Regions from separate parts of the Paenarthrobacter sp. 2TAF44 genome, predicted to be linked through region 3. Evidence: riboswitches for the same ligand, from Rfam matches in the RefSeq annotation. Region 3 holds a riboswitch; each other region holds the start of a gene.
The links. A riboswitch is a leader RNA that binds a small molecule or an ion and turns the genes downstream of it on or off. The one in region 3 is predicted to bind S-adenosylmethionine.
Positions count from the first base shown of each region.

Region 1: another riboswitch for S-adenosylmethionine. It lies ahead of AB4Z15_RS02830 (DUF1737 domain-containing protein); the one in region 3 lies ahead of AB4Z15_RS21290 (aminotransferase class V-fold PLP-dependent enzyme).
Region 2: another riboswitch for S-adenosylmethionine. It lies ahead of metX (homoserine O-acetyltransferase MetX); the one in region 3 lies ahead of AB4Z15_RS21290 (aminotransferase class V-fold PLP-dependent enzyme).

Region 1 covers NZ_JBFRFP010000002.1:83,085-89,133, forward strand. Annotated here, with positions in the region: gene AB4Z15_RS02815 (hypothetical protein) at 1-527, opposite strand, end outside; gene AB4Z15_RS02820 (O-succinylhomoserine sulfhydrylase) at 538-1,746, opposite strand; gene AB4Z15_RS02825 (rhodanese-like domain-containing protein) at 1,747-2,157, opposite strand; gene AB4Z15_RS02830 (DUF1737 domain-containing protein) at 2,154-2,420, opposite strand; SAM riboswitch class IV at 2,435-2,546, opposite strand; gene AB4Z15_RS02835 (NtaA/DmoA family FMN-dependent monooxygenase) at 2,713-4,041, shown strand; gene AB4Z15_RS02840 (aromatic amino acid ammonia-lyase) at 4,044-5,684, shown strand; gene AB4Z15_RS02845 (PLP-dependent cysteine synthase family protein) at 5,681-6,049, shown strand, end outside.
Region 2 covers NZ_JBFRFP010000007.1:42,295-48,343, reverse strand. Annotated here, with positions in the region: gene AB4Z15_RS08820 (SGNH/GDSL hydrolase family protein) at 9-854, shown strand; gene AB4Z15_RS08815 (winged helix DNA-binding domain-containing protein) at 914-2,068, shown strand; gene AB4Z15_RS08810 (hypothetical protein) at 2,112-2,558, shown strand; gene metX (homoserine O-acetyltransferase MetX) at 2,565-3,686, opposite strand; SAM riboswitch class IV at 3,701-3,815, opposite strand; gene AB4Z15_RS08800 (bifunctional o-acetylhomoserine/o-acetylserine sulfhydrylase) at 3,955-5,271, opposite strand; gene AB4Z15_RS08795 (VOC family protein) at 5,498-6,049, shown strand, end outside.
Region 3 covers NZ_JBFRFP010000028.1:23,190-29,238, forward strand. Annotated here, with positions in the region: gene AB4Z15_RS21275 (MFS transporter) at 1-202, shown strand, start outside; gene AB4Z15_RS21280 (metal-dependent transcriptional regulator) at 233-946, opposite strand; gene AB4Z15_RS21285 (class I SAM-dependent methyltransferase) at 956-1,768, opposite strand; gene AB4Z15_RS21290 (aminotransferase class V-fold PLP-dependent enzyme) at 1,831-3,240, opposite strand; SAM riboswitch class IV at 3,272-3,385, opposite strand; gene hisN (histidinol-phosphatase) at 3,568-4,380, opposite strand; gene rsgA (ribosome small subunit-dependent GTPase A) at 4,436-5,551, opposite strand; gene aroA (3-phosphoshikimate 1-carboxyvinyltransferase) at 5,554-6,049, opposite strand, start outside.

The sequences.
Region 1 (6,049 bases), on a different contig from region 3:
AACACTAACGGCGGGATGTCCTTCTTGGCCACAAGGATGGCGCCGTAGATGGGCGCGCTGGCTGCAGCCGTGACCCCGATCCATCGTTTGGCGGGCGATGCCAGGAGGCTTCCGCCCAGCGCAGCCAAGGCAAGAACGTGGAGCCCGGAGTAGGCGAGGAATGGCGCATTGGATCCCCGGCCGTAGGCAAAGCGTTCCAGGTCCGAGGCCCGGCGGGACAAACTCGACACAAAGAGCGGGGCCCCTGCCAGCAAAGAGGCCGCGGCTGCAATTGCCCACCGCTTCGCCCGTCCGCCCGGGAGACGACGGGCAAAGGCTGCGAATCCCACAGGCACCGCGACGGTTCCAGCCGCTGCAAGGTGCTGCCCAACAACCCAGCCACGCTGGCCGGCCTCAAGCATACGAAGGCGTTCGGCGGCGTCGGGGGTGATGTAGACGCGCGACACCGGCGAAATACCTGCAAACCAGATCGCCGTGCCGGCAACGATGACCGCTCCGGCACGGCGATAGGGATGATTCCCGCTCATGCGAGACAGGTTAGACCTGTTTGAGGGCCTTCTCCAGATCCAGAATGAGATCGTCTACATCTTCCAGGCCCACGGACAAACGGACCACGCCGTCGCTCAACCCAATGGCCGCGCGACCTTCAGGCCCCATGGCCCGGTGGGTGGTGGTGGCCGGATGCGTGATGAGGGACTTGGAGTCGCCCAGGTTGTTGGAGATGTCGATGACGCGCAGACCGTCCAGCAACGCGAACGCGGCGTCTTTGGCGGACCGCCCGGAAGAGGGCAGCAGCTCGAACGTCAGCACAGTACCGCCGGCCTTCATCTGCTTCGCCGCCAGTTCGTACTGCGGGTGCGATTTCAACAAGGGGTACTTGACCCAGCTAATGGCAGGTTGCTGCTCAAGCCATTCCGCGATTTTCAAAGCGGAGGCCGAGCTGTGGTTCACGCGCAGGCCGATGGTCTCCAGTCCCTTGGTCAACACCCATGCGTTGAACGCGGAGAGCGACGGTCCGGTGTGCCGCATCAACTGTTTGACCGGGCCATCGATGAATTCCTTGGTACCCATGATCGCGCCGCCGAGGACGCGCCCCTGGCCATCGATGTGCTTGGTGCCGGAGTAAACAATGACGTCTGCGCCCAAGTCACCGCAACGCTGCAGCAGGGGAGTGGCAAAGACGTTGTCGACGACGACGGTCGCTCCCGCTGCATGCGCGAGCTCGCTGACGGCGGCGATGTCCACGATTTCCTGCATCGGGTTGGACGGCGACTCGAAGAACACAGCGGTGGTGGGTTCGGAGAGGGCAGCACGCCACTGATCGAGGTCGGGACCATCGACAAACACGGTCTCTACGCCCCAGCGCGGCAGGATCTCATTGAGGATCACGAAGCACGAGCCGAACAGGGAGCGGGCGGCAACCACGCGATCACCCGCAGCCAACAGGGCACCCAAGGCGGTGAACACCGCGGACATGCCGGACGCCGTCGCAAAGCAAGCCTCGGTTCCTTCGAGCAACCGCAACCGCTCTTGGAACGTGGCCACGGACGGGTTGCCGTAACGGGAGTAAACGAAGCGTTCGTCCTCGCCAGTGAAGGCGCGTTCGGCGGCGGCAGCGGATTCGTAGACGAAGCCGGAGTTCAGGAAAACGGGTTCGGACGTCTCCTGGAAGTTGGTACGGTCAAGGCCACCGCGTACTGCCTGGGTGTCAGGGCTCCAGCTGGCGGCATCGGGATTGAAAGTCACTTAGTCGTTCCCCAGGTTGGTCGGCAGGCCACGGTTCTTCCAGCCGTTGATGGTGCGTTCGCCATACCGGTCCGGGTCACCTTCGAAGCCCTCGAGGACGTTGTAGGCGGTGAATCCGGCCTGCGTCGCGGCGATGGCAGCAGAGATGGAGCGCTGGCCTGAGCGGCAAATGAAAACGAGTTCCACGCCCTCGCCCTCGGGTGCCTGCTGCTGCAGGTCCTCGAGGAAACGGGAGTTGGGAATGCCGCCGGCGAGGTTCCACTGAATGAACAGGGGATCGTTCTCTGTGGCTTTGGTGTCCGGAATGCCGATGTGTGCCCACTCGGCCTCGGTGCGGACGTCTACCAGGATTGCGCCTTCTTCAAGCTTGGCCCACGCGTCCTGCGGGGTCAGGTCACCTGCGTAACTCATGCGTGTCCCTCGAATGCTTCTTCTTCGTCGTCGTTCTCCAACTGGTCAACAGCATTCGCGACGGCGGCGTCTGCGTTGGCGATGGCAGTGGGCAGGACGACGGCCTGCGCCACGATGACATCCGTGCCATTGAACGTGGCTGCCGGGCTGCCGTGGAGCACGTAGCCGTCGGCGAGGGCCGTGGTGATCCGCTCACAGAATTCACGGGTATCCGGACCTGTAATCAGGCGGTAGGAGAGTTTTTCTTCAGTGGGTTCAGGCATTGGCTGGTGCTCCTCAGTCACGCTTGCAGTTCGAAGTGTCGATACGCCGAGTAGTCACCTGAGGCACCCCGCCGGAGAGAGGGTTGCCGACCAGCAAGTCAGGGCTTGGCGCTGGTGCTCATTACTCAAGAAAAACGTAACATCCCGCGGCGGCGGCCCGCACTTGCAAGCGGTTACGCGGTCGTCATGTTGCGTAACCGGCCCATGCTGGAGTAGCAGCCTAAATGTGACGTCCCGGGAGCATAATTGACGCAGTACGACCCCCTGTAACTTCGCAAGAAATCAGGTCGCGGTGAACGGACAAGGCAGCCCTACACTCAAGCCCATGCTGCATTTTGGATGGTTCGTGGGGCACGGTTTCGGTGTCCAGGGCTGGGGAACTCCCGGCTACAGCCTGGGCTACGACTGGAAGAAACCTGCCCTGTATCAAGACGCCGTGCGCGCGTTCGAGCAATCCGGCCTTGACCTTTTCATCATCGAGGATTCCCTTACTGTTCCTGATACTTATGGCGGCACTGCCGAGGTCTCGCTGGCACACGCCTCCTTTGCGCCTAAGCATGATCCTTTGGCGCTGGTCCCGTACCTTCTGTCCGCCACCAAGCACCTTGGGATTGTGCCGACCGTCAGCGCATCCTTCTATCCGCCCTTCACAGCCGCCCGGCTGCTGGCCACGCTGCAGCACTTCTCCGAGGGGCAGCTGGGCTGGAACGTTGTCACTTCCGGCAGTGACCTGGCAGCACAGAATTACGGTTTGGACCAGCAGATTGAACACGACCTTCGGTATGAGAAGGCGGAGGAATTCGTCGACGTCGTACGGAGGCTTTGGCGGAGCTGGGAACCTGACGCGGTGCTCGAGGACGTTGAGGCCGGCAGATTCGCCGACCACACCAAAGTGCACCCTATTAACCACCAGGGCGACTTCTTCAAGGTCCGCGGTCCCCTTAACACCGCACCCCTGCCGGAGGAGCCCGTACTGGTGCAGGCGGGTGCTTCTCCTCGGGGCAAAGCGTTCGCAGGTGGGCACGCCGACGTCGCGATCGCGTTGGCGCGTGGCGCTGACGGCATGAAGGCCTACCGGGATTCCATCCGTGCCGAGGCTGCCAAGGCTGGCAGGAACCCCGACGACGTCAAGGTACTTTTCGTGCTGAAGCCCACCGTGGTTGGCTCATCAGCCGAGGCTGATGAGTTGCGGGCGCAGCGCCGGGAGCTTACCCAGCGTGATATCGACAGCCAGCTCAACTCGATCTCCTACCTGTCCGTGATCGACTTCAAGCAGTTCGACCTCGATGCGCCGTTGCCTGAATTGAGCACCAACAGCAACCAAGGCACCTTGGAGCACTTCGCCAAGGCAGCGCCTCCGGGGTCTACCCTGCGCCAGATCCTTCAGGCACGCAGCGGTGGTGCCGGCGATTCGATCATCGGCACGGTTGGTGAAATCGCCGACTACCTTGAGGAGACCGGCGAGGCCGTGGGTGGGGACGGCTTCCTCTTCTCGGGGTTCGTGGACCCCGTCACCGTGCACGGCGTCTTGGACAAGCTGACTCCCGAACTGCGCCGCCGCGGCCTGTTGAGGAAGAGTTACGGCGTCGGCGGCTTCCGCCAGAATCTTCTGGACTTCTGACCATGTCTTCCGAACCAATCCCCGTGCCCAGGACTTCCGAGCTCAGGGCCCTGCTGATCGGCACATCGCCGGTGGACCCTGAAAGCGTGGCGAAGGCTGCCTTGGATCCGGCGTTTCACGTGAAACTCAACCACGATGCGTTGTCTTTGATCAGCCGCTCACGCGAAGTGCTTGAGCGCGCGTCGACCTCAGGGCAGAGAATCTACGGCCTCAACACCCTCCTTGGGTCCGGACGGGATACGACTGTGGAGGAGGGGTCGGTTCTTGCCTATCAAATCCAAGTAGTCAGATACCACAACAGCGGCGTGGGCGACTATCTGGACCGGCCTTCTTCCCGCGCAGTGATCCTCACCCGGCTCATCGGTTTCAGCCGCGGCGGCTCCGGTGTCCGGCCCGAGACGGCCCAGTTTTATGCCGAAATGCTCAACCGTGGAGTTTTTCCCGCCATCCCGGGCGAAGGCTCAGTGGGCTCCTCGGACCTCACCCAGCTCGCCGCCGTCGCCGCCGTCGCCATCGGTGAAGGTGAAGCGATCGATGCGAACGGCACCTTGGTGCCCGGGGCGAAAGCGCTCGCCGACGCCGGTCTACAGCCGCTGCGGCTCGCGCCCGGTGAGGCCCTGGCCCTGGTCAGCGCAAACGCCTACTCGGTGGGGGCCGGCACCCTCGCCTTGGTGCGCCTGCAGCAGCTGGCGGAACTTGCCGACGTCGCGCTTTCGCTGTCCTTGGAAACCATTGCAAGATACGACGGCGGCGGGAACCTCAGCCCGTTTTCGCCGGTTATTCAGGCGGGAAAGGCGGTGGACGGGCAGAAGGACTCGGCGGCCGCGGTACGTTACCTGTTGCGCGGCGGCTGGTTAGAGGACGTTCGTCCCGAAGTCTCGGTGCAGGACGCTTTGTCATTCCGTGCTGCGCCCCAAACGCATGGCGCTTTTCGTTCCTTGGTTTCACAGCTTGGCGCTGCATTGAGCGTGGAGTTGAACGGGCGAGGCGACAACCCGTTGGTGGATATCGAAACGGGGCACATGGTGTCCGGCGGGAACTTTCAACCGATGCAGCTGGCTCTTTCCTTTGAGGGCCTGCGGCTTGCTCTGGCGCACGTGGGCATTTCCAGCGAGCGGCGTATCGCCAAGCTGTATCCGCCACAACGGGTGATCCGGGCGAGGCATCTGGACGCTGCCGCCAGGCACCAGGAGGATGCGTCGTCGAATGGGGTTTCTGAGTCCGGGCCGGCCGCAGGCCTTGTGGAGGAGGAGTTGCCCGGGTTGCTCTGGTACTCAGCAGCTGGACTGCTATCCGAACTGAAGTTCCTGGCAGCGCCGGCGACGCTCGGGGCACCCACCCTCTCGGCCGACGTCGAGGACCACTCCACCTTGGCGCCGCTGGCATTGCAGCAACTCGAAAAGTCCGTGGAGGCTTTGGAGAAACTGCTTGCCATTGAGGCGCTGACGGCGTCGTATTTGCTGCTCGAAGCGGGAGCCGCGCAGCCGCTCGGGAAGGGGACTGGCGCCGTCGCGGGCCGGCTGGCTGATGTGCTGGCGGATCGGCCGTCGGCTCCGGATCTGGTGGAGCGCGCGCGACGTGAATTGCGTGATGTGGTGGCGCAGGAATTGCCGCCTACGCCTCAAAGGGAGGGGACCACGTGAGTACCGCAATCCGCAAACATGGCGCACACTCGGCGGCGGGGTTGCCTGATGGGCTGGATGCCTCCGTCCTGGACAAAGTGGGCAACACTCCGCTGGTGAAATTGGAGGCGCTGGGCCGTGGATTGGGCAGCACCATCCACATCAAGCTTGAGTCCGAGAACCCAGGCGGATCGATCAAGGACCGTACTGCGTTGAGCATGGTCCGGGCGGCCGAGCGCTCCGGAGAGTTACAGCCGGGCGCAACCATTGTGGAAAGCACCTCCGGCAATACCGGCATCGGTCTGGCGCTCATTGGGCGGTTGACGGGGCATCCCGTGGTGGTGGTCACCGGCGACACCATCTCCCAGGAGAAGCTCGCCGCGCTC
Region 2 (6,049 bases), on a different contig from region 3:
AAGGCAGGATGGAAAGCGTGAGTGACGTCAATTCATTGGTGAAGCCGGGCGACCCGGTACAAACTCACCCTTGGAGCCGTTACGTGGCACTGGGGGATTCGTTCACGGAAGGCATCGGGGATCCCGAGCCACAGAATCCCGGCGGCTTCCGTGGGTGGGCTGACCGTGTAGCGGAAGAACTGGGCCGCGGCCACGAAGATTTTGCCTACGCCAACCTTGCCATCCGTGGGCGGTTACTGCAGCAGATCGTGGATGAACAAGTTGGTCCTTGCTTGGAACTCCAGCCGGACCTCGTCTCTATTTCGGCCGGCGGCAATGACCTCATCCGGCCCGGCGGCGACCCGGACCTTTTGGCGGAGAAGCTGGATGGTGCCGTTCAGGAACTGGCCTCCAGTGGTGCCACCGTGGTGTTGTTCAACGGACCGGACACTGCGTCCTCCGTCTTGGGCCGCATCCGAGGCAAGGTGGCCATCTACAACGAAAACCTCAGGACGGTGGCTGCACGGCACGACGCCATCATCGCCGATATGTGGTCCCTGAGGCAGTTGGCCGATCCCCGGATGTGGGACGAAGACCGCCTGCACTTCTCACCGCTGGGACACCACACGATCGCGATGATGGTCCTGGAAGCGCTGAACGTCCAGCACACACTGGAGCCGCTCGCGCCGAAGCCCCTGCCGGTTCGCACCTGGCGTGAGGCCCGTTCCTCGGATCTGGTGTGGGCCCGTGAGTACTTTGTTCCCTGGGTCATCCGAAGGTTGCGTCATCGGTCCTCCGGCGATGGCATTACCCCAAAGCGCCCGACGCCGGGACCGGTCTTCGGTCCGAACGGCACCATGCTGCCGCGCGGCTAAGGTGACGGGTGCAAGGGTGACGGGCGCTTGCAGGACTGACGCGCGGAAAGAGCTCCGCGATGCACGCTGACATTTCACTGACTCCGGCTGACGTTGTGCAGTTCAGGCTTCGGCGTCAGCAGTTGCGTGATCCTTACGGTGAAAGCATTGATAACGTGCTGCGAAACCTCCTTGCCGTGCAGTCGCAGGAGTTTCCCTATGCGAGGTGGAGCCTTGCCCAGCGAACGCCCAGGACCACTGCCAATGAGGTGGAGCAGGCGGTGGCTGACGGCAGGATCCTCCGGACGCATATCCTGCGGCCAACGTGGCATTTTGTGCATCGTGAGGACCTCGGCTGGTTGATGGGATTGTCTGCGGATCGCCTTCATCAAGGCAACAAAGGCATGTACAGGCAGACGGGAGTTGATGAGCATGCCGCTGCCAGGAGCGGAGACATCCTTGCCGAAGCCGTGGCCGGTGGAGCCCACAAAACACGCGAAGAATTAGCCGGGGTACTGGAACAGGCGGGGCTCCCCGGGAAAGGACTAGGCCTCGTTTACCACCTCATGCACGCAGAGATCAGCAAAATCCTGGTGAGCGGCGCCCCGGTCCGTTCTGCAGGGGGTGCGCTCAAACAGACCTACGCCTTGTTCCACGAACGTGTGCCCGCCACTGGCAACGCGCCCTTGATCGGGGACGACCGAGAATGGGCTTTGGGCCAGCTGGCGCTGCGATACTTCACCAGCCGGGGGCCCGCCACCATCAAGGACTGTGCCGCCTGGTCCGGACTGACCATGAAGGATGTGCGGCTTGGCTTGCAGATAGCTGAAGAGTCCCTTCCAGGCGCCTTGGCGACTGTGGCGATTGACGGCCTGGACTTCTGCTTGCCAGCAGAAGACGTCGAAGCCTTTGCAGCGACTCCGCCAGCTGACGATGGGCCGCGGCTCCCCCGCGTGGATCTCATCCAGTGTTATGACGAGTACGTGATGGGCTATTCCCAATCGAGGCACTACCTCGGCGGAAGGGCTCCCTATTTCCCGGAGGGCGATGCTCCCATTCACGTCGTGTTGCTGGAGGGCAGGTTGGCCGGATGGTGGCGTCACGGATTCTCCGGTGGGATCTGCGAACTCGACGTCAGAGTAAATCGACCCTTCACAACAGCGGAACAACAAGCGTTGGAGGCCGAGGCGGAACGATACGGGAGGTTCCTGGGCATGGAGACCAAGCTGGTGTGAAACCGCAGGACTAAGCTGGGTTAAGACCTAGGAGGCCTGCACCGTGAACAATCTGATCTTCTGGATCATCGTCTGCTCGTGGCTGATTCCCATGGGGATCCGCCTGTACAACAGGTCCCGGGCGCGGCGGCTTCAGGACCGTAATTTCCAAGACCGTAGCTTCCCGGGTCAGAACTATCCTGGCCAGAACTACCCTGGCCCCGGCTATCCCCCGCAGAATCTTCCAGCACCGAATTATCCGGCGCAGGGGTATCCCACTCCGAACTACCCGGGCTATCCCGGGGAGCCCACCACCATCCGTCCTGCCGACGCGCAACCGCCGGCGGGACCGCCGTCGAACGCTTCTTCACCTACGTTTCCCAGCAACAGCGGCTCTGAGCAGCAAGGCTTCCGTGCTCGCAAGCTGGCCGAGCTGGACCTCAAGTTCAGCAACGGCGAGATCGCCATGGAGGACTACATGAAGCAGCGCGGCGAGATCATGAACGGCTGAGCCGGCTTACGCGAAGAAGGCCTGATGCAGTTGGGCTGACAGTTGCCCGATTTCGGTGAGGAAGCCGTCGTGCCCGATGGGGGCCTCGATCACGTGGACGGGGACGTTGCCTGGCAGGTTTTGTGCCAGTTCCAATGACTGGGCCGGGAAGTAGAGGCGGTCCGAGTCGACGGCTGCCACAAAGAATTCAGCAGTGGCGCCGGCCAAGGCTTCCTGCAAGGTGCCCCGGCCACGGCTGATGTCGTGGGACATGAGTGCCTCGGTGATGGCGATGTAACTGTTGGCATCGAACCGGCGCACCAGCTTGGTGCCTTGGTGGTCGAGGTAGCTTTCCACCTGGTAGCGGCCACGCTCCCCCAGGACCGGAGCAGCCAGGGGCGTCTCTTGGTGCTGGGCTTCGCGGCCGAAGCGGAAATCAAGCTCCAGGGCTGATCGGTACGTGATATGCGCTATCCGTCGGGCCAGGGCAAGGCCCGCCTCGGGAGTTGGTCCACCGTAGTAATCGCCGTTGTTGAAGTTCGGGTCCTGGCGGATGGCGAGCGTCTGCGACTGGGCGAAAGCGATTTGCTCAGCTGTGCTGTAGGCGCCGACAGAAATTACTGCGCACCTCTGAACACGCTCAGGGAAGGTCACCGCCCACTCAAGTGCCCGCGCCCCGCCCATGGAACCGCCGAGGACTGCGTGCCATGCCTTGATGCCCAATGCATCCGCGAGACGGGCTTCAGCCACGGTGCTGTCGCGCAACGTGATGAGAGGAAAGCGGGATCCCCAAGGCCGCCCGTCCGGAGCCTGGGACGATGGTCCCGTGCTGCCGTAACAGCCGCCCACAATGTTGATGGAGATAACGAAGAACCGGTTGGTGTCGATCGTCGCGCCGGGACCAACGAGTTGCTCCCACCAGCCTTCCTCGTCGGTGGCACCGCGGGCCACGTGCGTGCTGCCCGTCAGTGCGTGCTGAACGAGGACGGCGTTGGACGCATCTTCGTTCAGCTGCCCCCAGGTTTCGTAGGCCAGCACAACATCCGGGAGAAAACCGCCGGCTTCAAGTTCCAGCGAACCTACGCCGGCGTACTTGACCGTCCCGTCTTCTTTGCCCGGTTTTGGGGGTGCTGTAGCAGTAATGGTCATTCCTTTGACACCTAACCTCGCGCTTGCCTGCCGCCTTGCGTGCGACAGGCCAGGTCTTCACCCGGGGCACCCCACCGCGGAGGAGGGTTGCCGGCCAGCAAGCCGGGGCTGTCACTGGCACTCATGACCTAATACGTAGAGTCTAGGAAAAATACCGCTGTTTTGGCGAAGAATGTGACAGCTGTGTGACGGTTTGGGGTCCCTTCGTTCAGGAACACGCAGCGAGAAGGGCCGCCCGGCGAATTTTCGTCGGCGGGCGGCCGCCCCGCTAAGCGCCCTTGGCAGCCCGGAAACCAGCCTCCAAGTCAGCAATGATGTCGTCCACGTGCTCGATTCCCACCGACAGGCGGACAAGGCCGGGATACACGCCCGCAACCAGCTGCTGTTCGACCGTGAGCTGGCTGTGGGTAGTCGACGCCGGGTGGATAACCAGCGAGCGGACGTCACCGATGTTGGCAACATGGGAGTGCAGCTCCAGGCCATCGACGAATCGCTTGCCGGCCTCGACGCCACCCTTGATGTTGAATGCCACCACTGCGCCGGTACCCTTCGGCCCGTACTTACGGCCACGGTCGTACCAAGGGCTGGACGGCAGACCCGCGAAGGCAACCGATTCGACGTCGTCGTGGGCTTCCAGCCATTCAGCCACTTTGGTGGCGTTCGAGACGTGACGCTCGACGCGCAGGCTCAGGGTTTCCAGCCCTTGGGCGATGAGGAAGGCGTTGAACGGGGAAACGGCCGAACCCAGATCGCGCAGCAACTGCACGCGGGCCTTGAGAATGTAGGAGAGGTTGGCTCCGAGCGCGCCGTCCTTGCCAAGGTCCCGGGCGTAAACGAGTCCGTTGTAGCTGGGGTCCGGAGTATTGAATCCAGGGAAGCGTTCCGGGTCCTTGCCGAAATCAAAGTTTCCGGAGTCCACGATCACGCCGGCGATCGCCGCACCGTGGCCGCCCAGATACTTGGTAGCCGAGTGCACCACAATGTCCGCACCCCATTCGATGGGACGGATGAGGTATGGGGTGGAGAGCGTGTTATCCACGATCAGCGGCACGCCAGCTTCATGCGCAGTGCGTGAAATCCCTTCGATGTCCAGCACGTCCTGGCGCGGATTGGACACCACCTCGCCGAAGAACAGCTTGGTGTTGGGCTGCACGGCGTCGCGCCACTGGTCCAGGTTGTCCGGGTCTTCCACGAACGTCACGGAGATACCGAACTTCTTCAGTGTGTGTGCCAGCAGGTTGTAGGTGCCGCCGTACAGGCTGGGGCTGGCGACGACATGGTCACCGGCCTCGGCAATGTTCAGGATGGCGAAGGTTTCCGCGGCCTGTCCTGAACTGAGGAGCAATGCGCCCAGCCCGCCTTCGAGGCTGGCGATCCGCTGCTCAACGGCATCCTGAGTCGGGTTGCCGATTCGGGTGTAGATCGGGGCGAGCTCGGCCAAGGCAAAGCGGTTGGCTGCGCTCTCTGCGCTGGGGAAAACGAAGGACGTGGTCTGGTAGATCGGAAGCGACCTCGCTCCCGTGGCAGAGTCAGGCTCCTGCCCTGCGTGGATCTGGCGGGTTTCGAAAGACCATCCTTGGGACATTGAATTCTCCTCTTAGTGGCGCGCGGGTTTGCCGTTGATCGCTGTAGGCGTGGGCTGGGGCCAGTCTAGGAAGCGCCCGGGTACTTGGACAGCTTTGTGACGAAGGCAGTATTTTTCGGTCTTTGGGCGACCCGGCATGACGCAGTCGAATGGCATACAGCAAGGTCCCATGTTAGTTAGGCTTCCCTTAGCTGAGACCCCGATCACAAAGTGCCAAGATGAAGCCATGCGCATGGATCACGTCTCTTACGCTTGTGAACGAGATGGCCTTTTGGCCACTACCGAACGAATTTCCGCAGCTCTGGGAGTGGACGCAGTCCGGGGCGGAGTGCACCCGCGCTTCGGTACCCGGAACATGATCATTCCCTTGGCGGATAACAAATACCTGGAAGTCGTAGAGGTCCTGGACCATCCTGCTTCTGACAAGGCACCCTTTGGCCAGGCAGTCCGAGCACGCTCGGCGGCTGGCGGCGGTTGGATGGGCTGGTGCGTCGCCGTTGACGACCTCGCCCCCTTCGAAGAACGCCTCGGCCGTTCCGCAGTTCCGGGCAACCGCAAGTTCCCGGATGGCCGCGAACTCGTGTGGCAGCAGATCGGCATTCTCGGCTTGATCGCCGATCCCCAGGTGCCGTACCTGCTCAAGTGGGAGGGCGACCCCTCACTGCACCCGTCCAAGGTCTATGACAGTGACGTCAAGATGTCCAGCCTCACCATTGCGGGCTCGGCGGAACGCGTCACCGAATGGCTGGGCGAACCCGTTGAGAAGCCGCTCGAGGAC
Region 3 (6,049 bases):
CTTTGCCGGCCTGATCGTTGGTCCGGTGTTTACACGGCAGGGCTTGTACAACGCCTTGATTGTTACGGCGGCACTGTTCGTTGTCGGGGCGGTGGCGTCCGCCGTCGGGATCCGCAACCCGGTGCCCGAAGCGGCAGCTGCCGCTGACAGTGCACCGGATCCAGCGTCCGACGACGGCGGGCCGGCCGGCCAGCGCAGCTAGCCTGTGCCACGTGCCTCTGCAGCGCACAAGTCAGCGCGCGGGAAGCACGCAGCCTTCGTGGATTTCGGCGCTTTGGACCCAAAGTGCCGCTGTAACCTCGTCCGCGAGATCGAATTCGCGGCGTTGAGGTCCGCTGCCAATCCGAACAACCAGCGCTCCGCCGAATGGTTTGCGCCCCACCACTTCCACGGGCGCGTCCAAGGTGATCTTTTCCGAGGCGAGATAGCGAAGAAGGTCAGGATTTTCATCGCTGATCCGGGTGATGCGGCCTGAGTGGCCTTCGTCCAACTCGATCATGCGGTAGGCGTGGGGAAGTTCCACCGATCCGTCAGCCGAGGGAATCGGGTCGCCGTGAGGATCCCGGAGGGGATGGCCAAGCTTGGCGGCCATGCGCTCAATGAAGGTATCGGACACCGCGTGTTCCAACATCTCAGCTTCATCATGGACTTCGTCCCAGCTATAGCCGAGTTCGTCAACGAGGTATGTCTCAATGAGGCGGTGACGCCGAACCATTGACAGTGCCAGGCGCATGCCCTCCGGAGTCAGCCTGATGGCACTGTACGGTTGGTGGTCCACCAAGCCCTGGTCCTTGAGTTTACGGACCATTTCAGACACCGAGGAATTGGCAACGCCAAGCCGCAGGGCAAGCTGCGAGGACGTAATTGGTTTGTCCTGCCACTCCGTATAGGAGTAGATGACCTTGACGTAGTCCTCGATCGAGGAGGAGGGCGTACTGGTCTTCACACACCAAGCCTACCGTGGCGGGGCGCCGTCGATCTTGCGGGCCCGCCAGGTAGTGGTCAGATATGGCAATCCCAGGAGCTGGCCGCGGACATGGCCCAGATGATCGAAGAGGTACCACTCCAGGTTGCCCATGACCTTTAAGCGGGTGGCTGCATTTGCGCGGAGGTAGTAGCTGCGCGATTTCGTGAGCTCCAGGATGTCCTCCGGTGACACGGCGTCCTCCCAGCTGGTGAGATGGCTCTCCAAGCCCATGAACTCCGGTCCGATAACTGGCCGGAAGCCGGGCTTGTGCACATCCCCGGCGTGCATGATGCGTGACAACCGGTGAACCCAGGGCACGGAGGTGTCCAGTTGGTTCCATATCAGGCCGAGTACTCCGTGGGGCCGCAGGATCCGGTCGATTTCCGTGCTGGCTTTCAGCGGGTCACACCAATGCCATGCCTGGGCAACGCTGACGACGTCGAATGCTGAGTCCGCCAGCCCTGTTGCCTCGGCCGTTCCCTCCAACGCCTCAACGCCGGGACAGGACTTTCGAAGTTGCTCCAGCATGTCTGTGGAAGGATCGACGGCGGCCACCTGCAGGCCGCGGTCCACGAGCAGTGCCGTAAATTTTCCCGTGCCTGCACCAATATCCGCGGCGGACTTCGCTCCAGGAGGGAGAAGCCAATCCACTGAGTCTGTGGGATAGCCGGGCCGAACGCGATCGTAGTGTTCGCCGCCGTCCTGGAAGCTCTGGCCCAGCTCGCGGCGGCGCGTGGCATGCAGCTTGGGACCACCCGGCCTGCCAACGCGGCCGGAAACACTGCCGGAAGGCACGGCCACGCACAGACTCCTTTACCGCGAACGCCAGTTACCCTACGAATTTACCGCACAGTACGTGCGTTTCAGTCAATCGTGCAGGGCGCAGCCCCTGCGGTGCCCGGGGTGTTTGGTGCCCATTCCGGGTAGCTGCGGTGGTCGTTTGCAGGTACCCAGCGTCCCTCATCCACTACATAGTCCCAACCGAGACCCGTGCGCTTGAGTTCTTCGATACCAGCCAGCAGTCGTGTGGCATCCTCCAGTCGGGAGCCCACGCCGAAGCTGGCTCGCAGGGAACCGGAAGGGAGTCCTAGCCGCTTGAGCAGGGGATGGGCGCAGAAGCGGCCGTCACGAAGTCCTACACCGTGTTCTGCAGCGAGGTAGGCGGCCACCAGTCCGGCGTCGAATCCTTCCACCGAGAAGTTGACCACGCCGATGGTGTCCTCGGAGTCGCTGAAGATCCGGTGGACGGTCACGCCGTCGATTGCTTCAAGTCCCTGAACGAGATACGAGCGGATGGCAGCTTCATGGGCATGCCATGCTTCTTGGTCCAGGCCTGCCAACACCTGTGTCGCGCGGGCCAATGTTGCCGCGCCGAGGACGTTGGGGGAGCCGCCCTCGTGGCGGGCGGGACCTGAAGCCCAGCTGACCGAGTCGAGGCGGGCTTCACGAACAGCGCCACCGCCGGCAAGGTGGGGAGTACCGGCGTCGAGCCAGTCAGGACGGCCCACAACAACACCGGCGCCGAACGGAGCGTAGAGCTTATGCCCGGAGAACACGATGTAGTCGACGTCCGCTTCGGTGATGTTGATGCGGCGGTGGGGGGCAAGCTGCGCAGCGTCCACCACAATCCGGGCACCGTATTCGTGCGCAAGGGCTGCGAGTTCGGCGACCGGGAGGATCTCACCGGTCACGTTCGAGGCCCCGGTGACTGCGAGCAACGAGACGCCCCCTTGGCTAAGTTCCTCGCGGAGCTTGGCCAGGGTAGCTGTCAGTGTCGAAGCAGCTACGACACTGCGGTGAGGGACGCCCTGCCAGGGGAGGAGATTGGCATGGTGCTCGATGTCCAGGTAAAGGACCTCGCCCGTTGGCTTTCCGTCCAGTTGCGGGAGGCAGCCTGCCAACAGGTTCAGCGAGTCCGTGGTGTTCCGGGTGAAGATGACGGAATCGTCGGGACGGCCGCCGACGAATTCACGGACGATGTTGCGGGAGTTCTCGTAGACCGAGGTGCTGATCTGGGAAGCGTAGCCCGCGCCGCGGTGGACACTGGCGTAGTAGGGGAGGATCTCATTGAGATACGCAGAAACAATTGTCAGCGCTGGAGCGGATGCTCCGTAGTCAAGGTTGGCGTAGCGGACGTGGCCACCCTGGATCAGGGGAGCTTGCAGCTCCGCGCCTGTGACGGCGGCCAGGGGCCTGCCTGCAGCGGCTTCGTGCGCTGCTTCTTCGACCGCAAGGGACGGCAGAACGGTGGAGTTGAACGTAGCAGTGCTCATGGGACCTCACTCAAGAGGGACCCCCTATGGGGATCCGCGCTTGCCGTATCCGTTCCGGACCGGCCAGGTCGTCACCCGGGGCACCCCACCGCGAATGGAGGGTTGCCGGCCAGCAAACCGGGGTTTAGCGCTGGCACTCGTGACCTGTAAAGAGGTTAGGGCACTCCTCTGGCCTGCTCCAAAGTCGAATCGCTTTGTTAAGCACATTGTTACGAAGGGTCCGAAAAGTAGGCTTTGGGCGAAGAAAAAACGGCGGACGCCCTGAAAAGGAGGCATCCGCCGTCGAAAATTCTATGCAAAGCCGGTTGGCTTGTTGGTGCCGCCGGGTCAGAGGAGGTCATCCAGAGCAGGGTTTAGCCGCTTGAGGACCTCTGAGTGCAGGATGGAGTTGGTGGCCAGGGCGTTGCCGCCAAAGGGGCCGTCCTCGCCTTCCAACGACGTGAAGCGGCCGCCGGCTTCCGTCACGATGGGAACCAATGCTGCCATATCGTAGAGATTCAACTCTGGCTCGCAGGCGATATCCACGGCACCCTCAGCTACCAGGCAATAGGACCAGAAGTCGCCATAGGCCCGCGTGCGCCAGATGTCTTCGGTCAACCCCAGGAACTCGTCCAGATTGCCGCGTTCCTTCCAACCGGAAAGGCTGGAATATGACATTGAAGCATCTGCCAACTGCGAAACGTTTGACACCTTGAGCCGGGTGGCTGACGCGAGGGAGCGGCCCATATAGGCGCCCATGTCCTTTGCTGCCCACCAACGCTTGCTCAGCGCCGGAGCACTGACAAGTCCGACGACCGGCTCGCCTTCGTCAACAAGTGCGATCAGGGTAGCCCATACAGGAACTCCCCGAACGAAGTTCTTGGTGCCGTCGATGGGGTCGATGATCCAACGCCGGGAGCCGTGGCCGCTGCTGCCGAACTCCTCGCCGAGGACGGCGTCACGGGGGCGCGAGCGCGACAATTGGCCACGAATGGCTTCTTCCGCAGCCTTGTCGGCATCCGTCACTGGCGTGAGGTCAGGCTTGGTCTCGACCTGCAGATCCAAGGCCTTGAAGCGGTCCATGGTTTGGGCATCCACGGAATCCGCCAGCACGTGGGCCAGTCGGAGGTCATCGTTGTAGCTGGAAACGGGTTGGGTCATGCCACCAAACTATCGTGAAACGTTCCCTGCAGTTGGGATCGCCTTGCACCAATGCTTAGTTGACGGTACCCAGTTCTTTGGTCTCTTTCGCTTCCAAACGCGGGTCCGCGCCCAGCAGCCGCCGGAGCGAAGACAAGCGGGTCACCCCGGAAGGACCGGCGTGTCCCTCGTTCACCCACGCGTCCAGTCCGCAATTGATGGCGTTGGCATCGTGCTTGCAGCCGCGATCGCAAGCTTCGGTGCCCGGTTCCAAATCGGGGAAGGAATGCAGGATGCGGTCGGGGTCCACGTGCGCCAGTCCGAAGGAGCGGATACCGGGTGTATCGATGATCCAGCTACCTGGAGGCGCGTCTGCCAGCTTCAGGGCCAACGCCGACGACGACGTGTGCCGGCCCCGCCCTGTGACGGCGTTGACACCACCGGTGGCCCGCTCGGCTCCGGTCAGGGCGTTAACCATAGTGGACTTGCCGACGCCTGAATGGCCCAGCATGACAGTCACTTTTCCATCAAGGTGGGCCCGCAATTCGGCAACGGCGCGGCTGTCCAGCCGCGCGGACAGTCCGTCGTCCGAGCGGGCATCGATACCGGACGCTTCATCGTCGGCGGTACGGCTGATGATGATGGGAAAGTCCAGGCTGAGATAATTCGACAACAACTCTGCAGGATCCTTGACATCTGCTTTGGTGACGAGCAGCAGGGGCTCGATCCCGGCGTCGTAGGCTGCAACCAAGGCGCGGTCAATAAAGCCGGTTCGCGGCTCCGGATTGGCCGCGGCGACCACCACCACAAGTTGGTCTGCGTTGGCTACCACGACTCGTTCGATGGGGTCGGTATCATCAGCGCTGCGCCGGAGGAGCGTCTTGCGCTCCTCTATGCGGACGAGCCGCGCAAGGGTGTCCGGCTCTCCCGATACGTCGCCCACCAAGGCGACGAAATCGCCGGGGACAACGGGGTTTCGTCGCAGTTCACGCGCGCGTGCAGCGATGATGATGCGTTCATCCGCCGAGTCTTCACCGACGATGGCGGTGTAGCGCCCGCGGTCTACCGTGATAATCCGGCCAATGACCGCGTCATCATGACTGGGACGGTCCTTGGTGCGGGGCCTTGATCCTTTTTTATTCGGACGGATCCGGACATCGGATTCGTCCCAAGAGCTTGCGTCGCGACCCATGCTCAGTTGCTGGCCTCACTGGTGACGGTCAAGTCATCGCCTGTGCCGTGCTGCAGCATGGCCTCCCACATCTGCGGAAATTCGGGCATCGTCTTGGACGTGGTAGCGATATCCTCCACCTGAACGCCCTCAACGGCGAGCCCCAAAATAGCGCCCGCCGTAGCCATGCGGTGATCAGCGTAGCTGTGGACGACGCCTGCGTGCAGAATGGCCGGACGGATAATGAGGCCGTCGGCTGTTTCTTCTGCATCCCCGCCGAGCCGATTGATTTCAGCGGCCAGCGCGGCGAGCCGATCGGTTTCATGACCACGAAGGTGCGCGATGCCGGTCAGTCGCGAAGGACCTGTAGCCAAGGCGCACAGAGCAGCGACCGTGGGCGCGAGCTCACTGGTCTCGTCGAAGTCGGCGCCCTTTATTTCAGGTCCGCCCTTCACGGTGAGCGTGCCGTTTTCGAGTGTCACCGTAGCTCCCATTTCAACCAGGATGCTACGCCAGAGG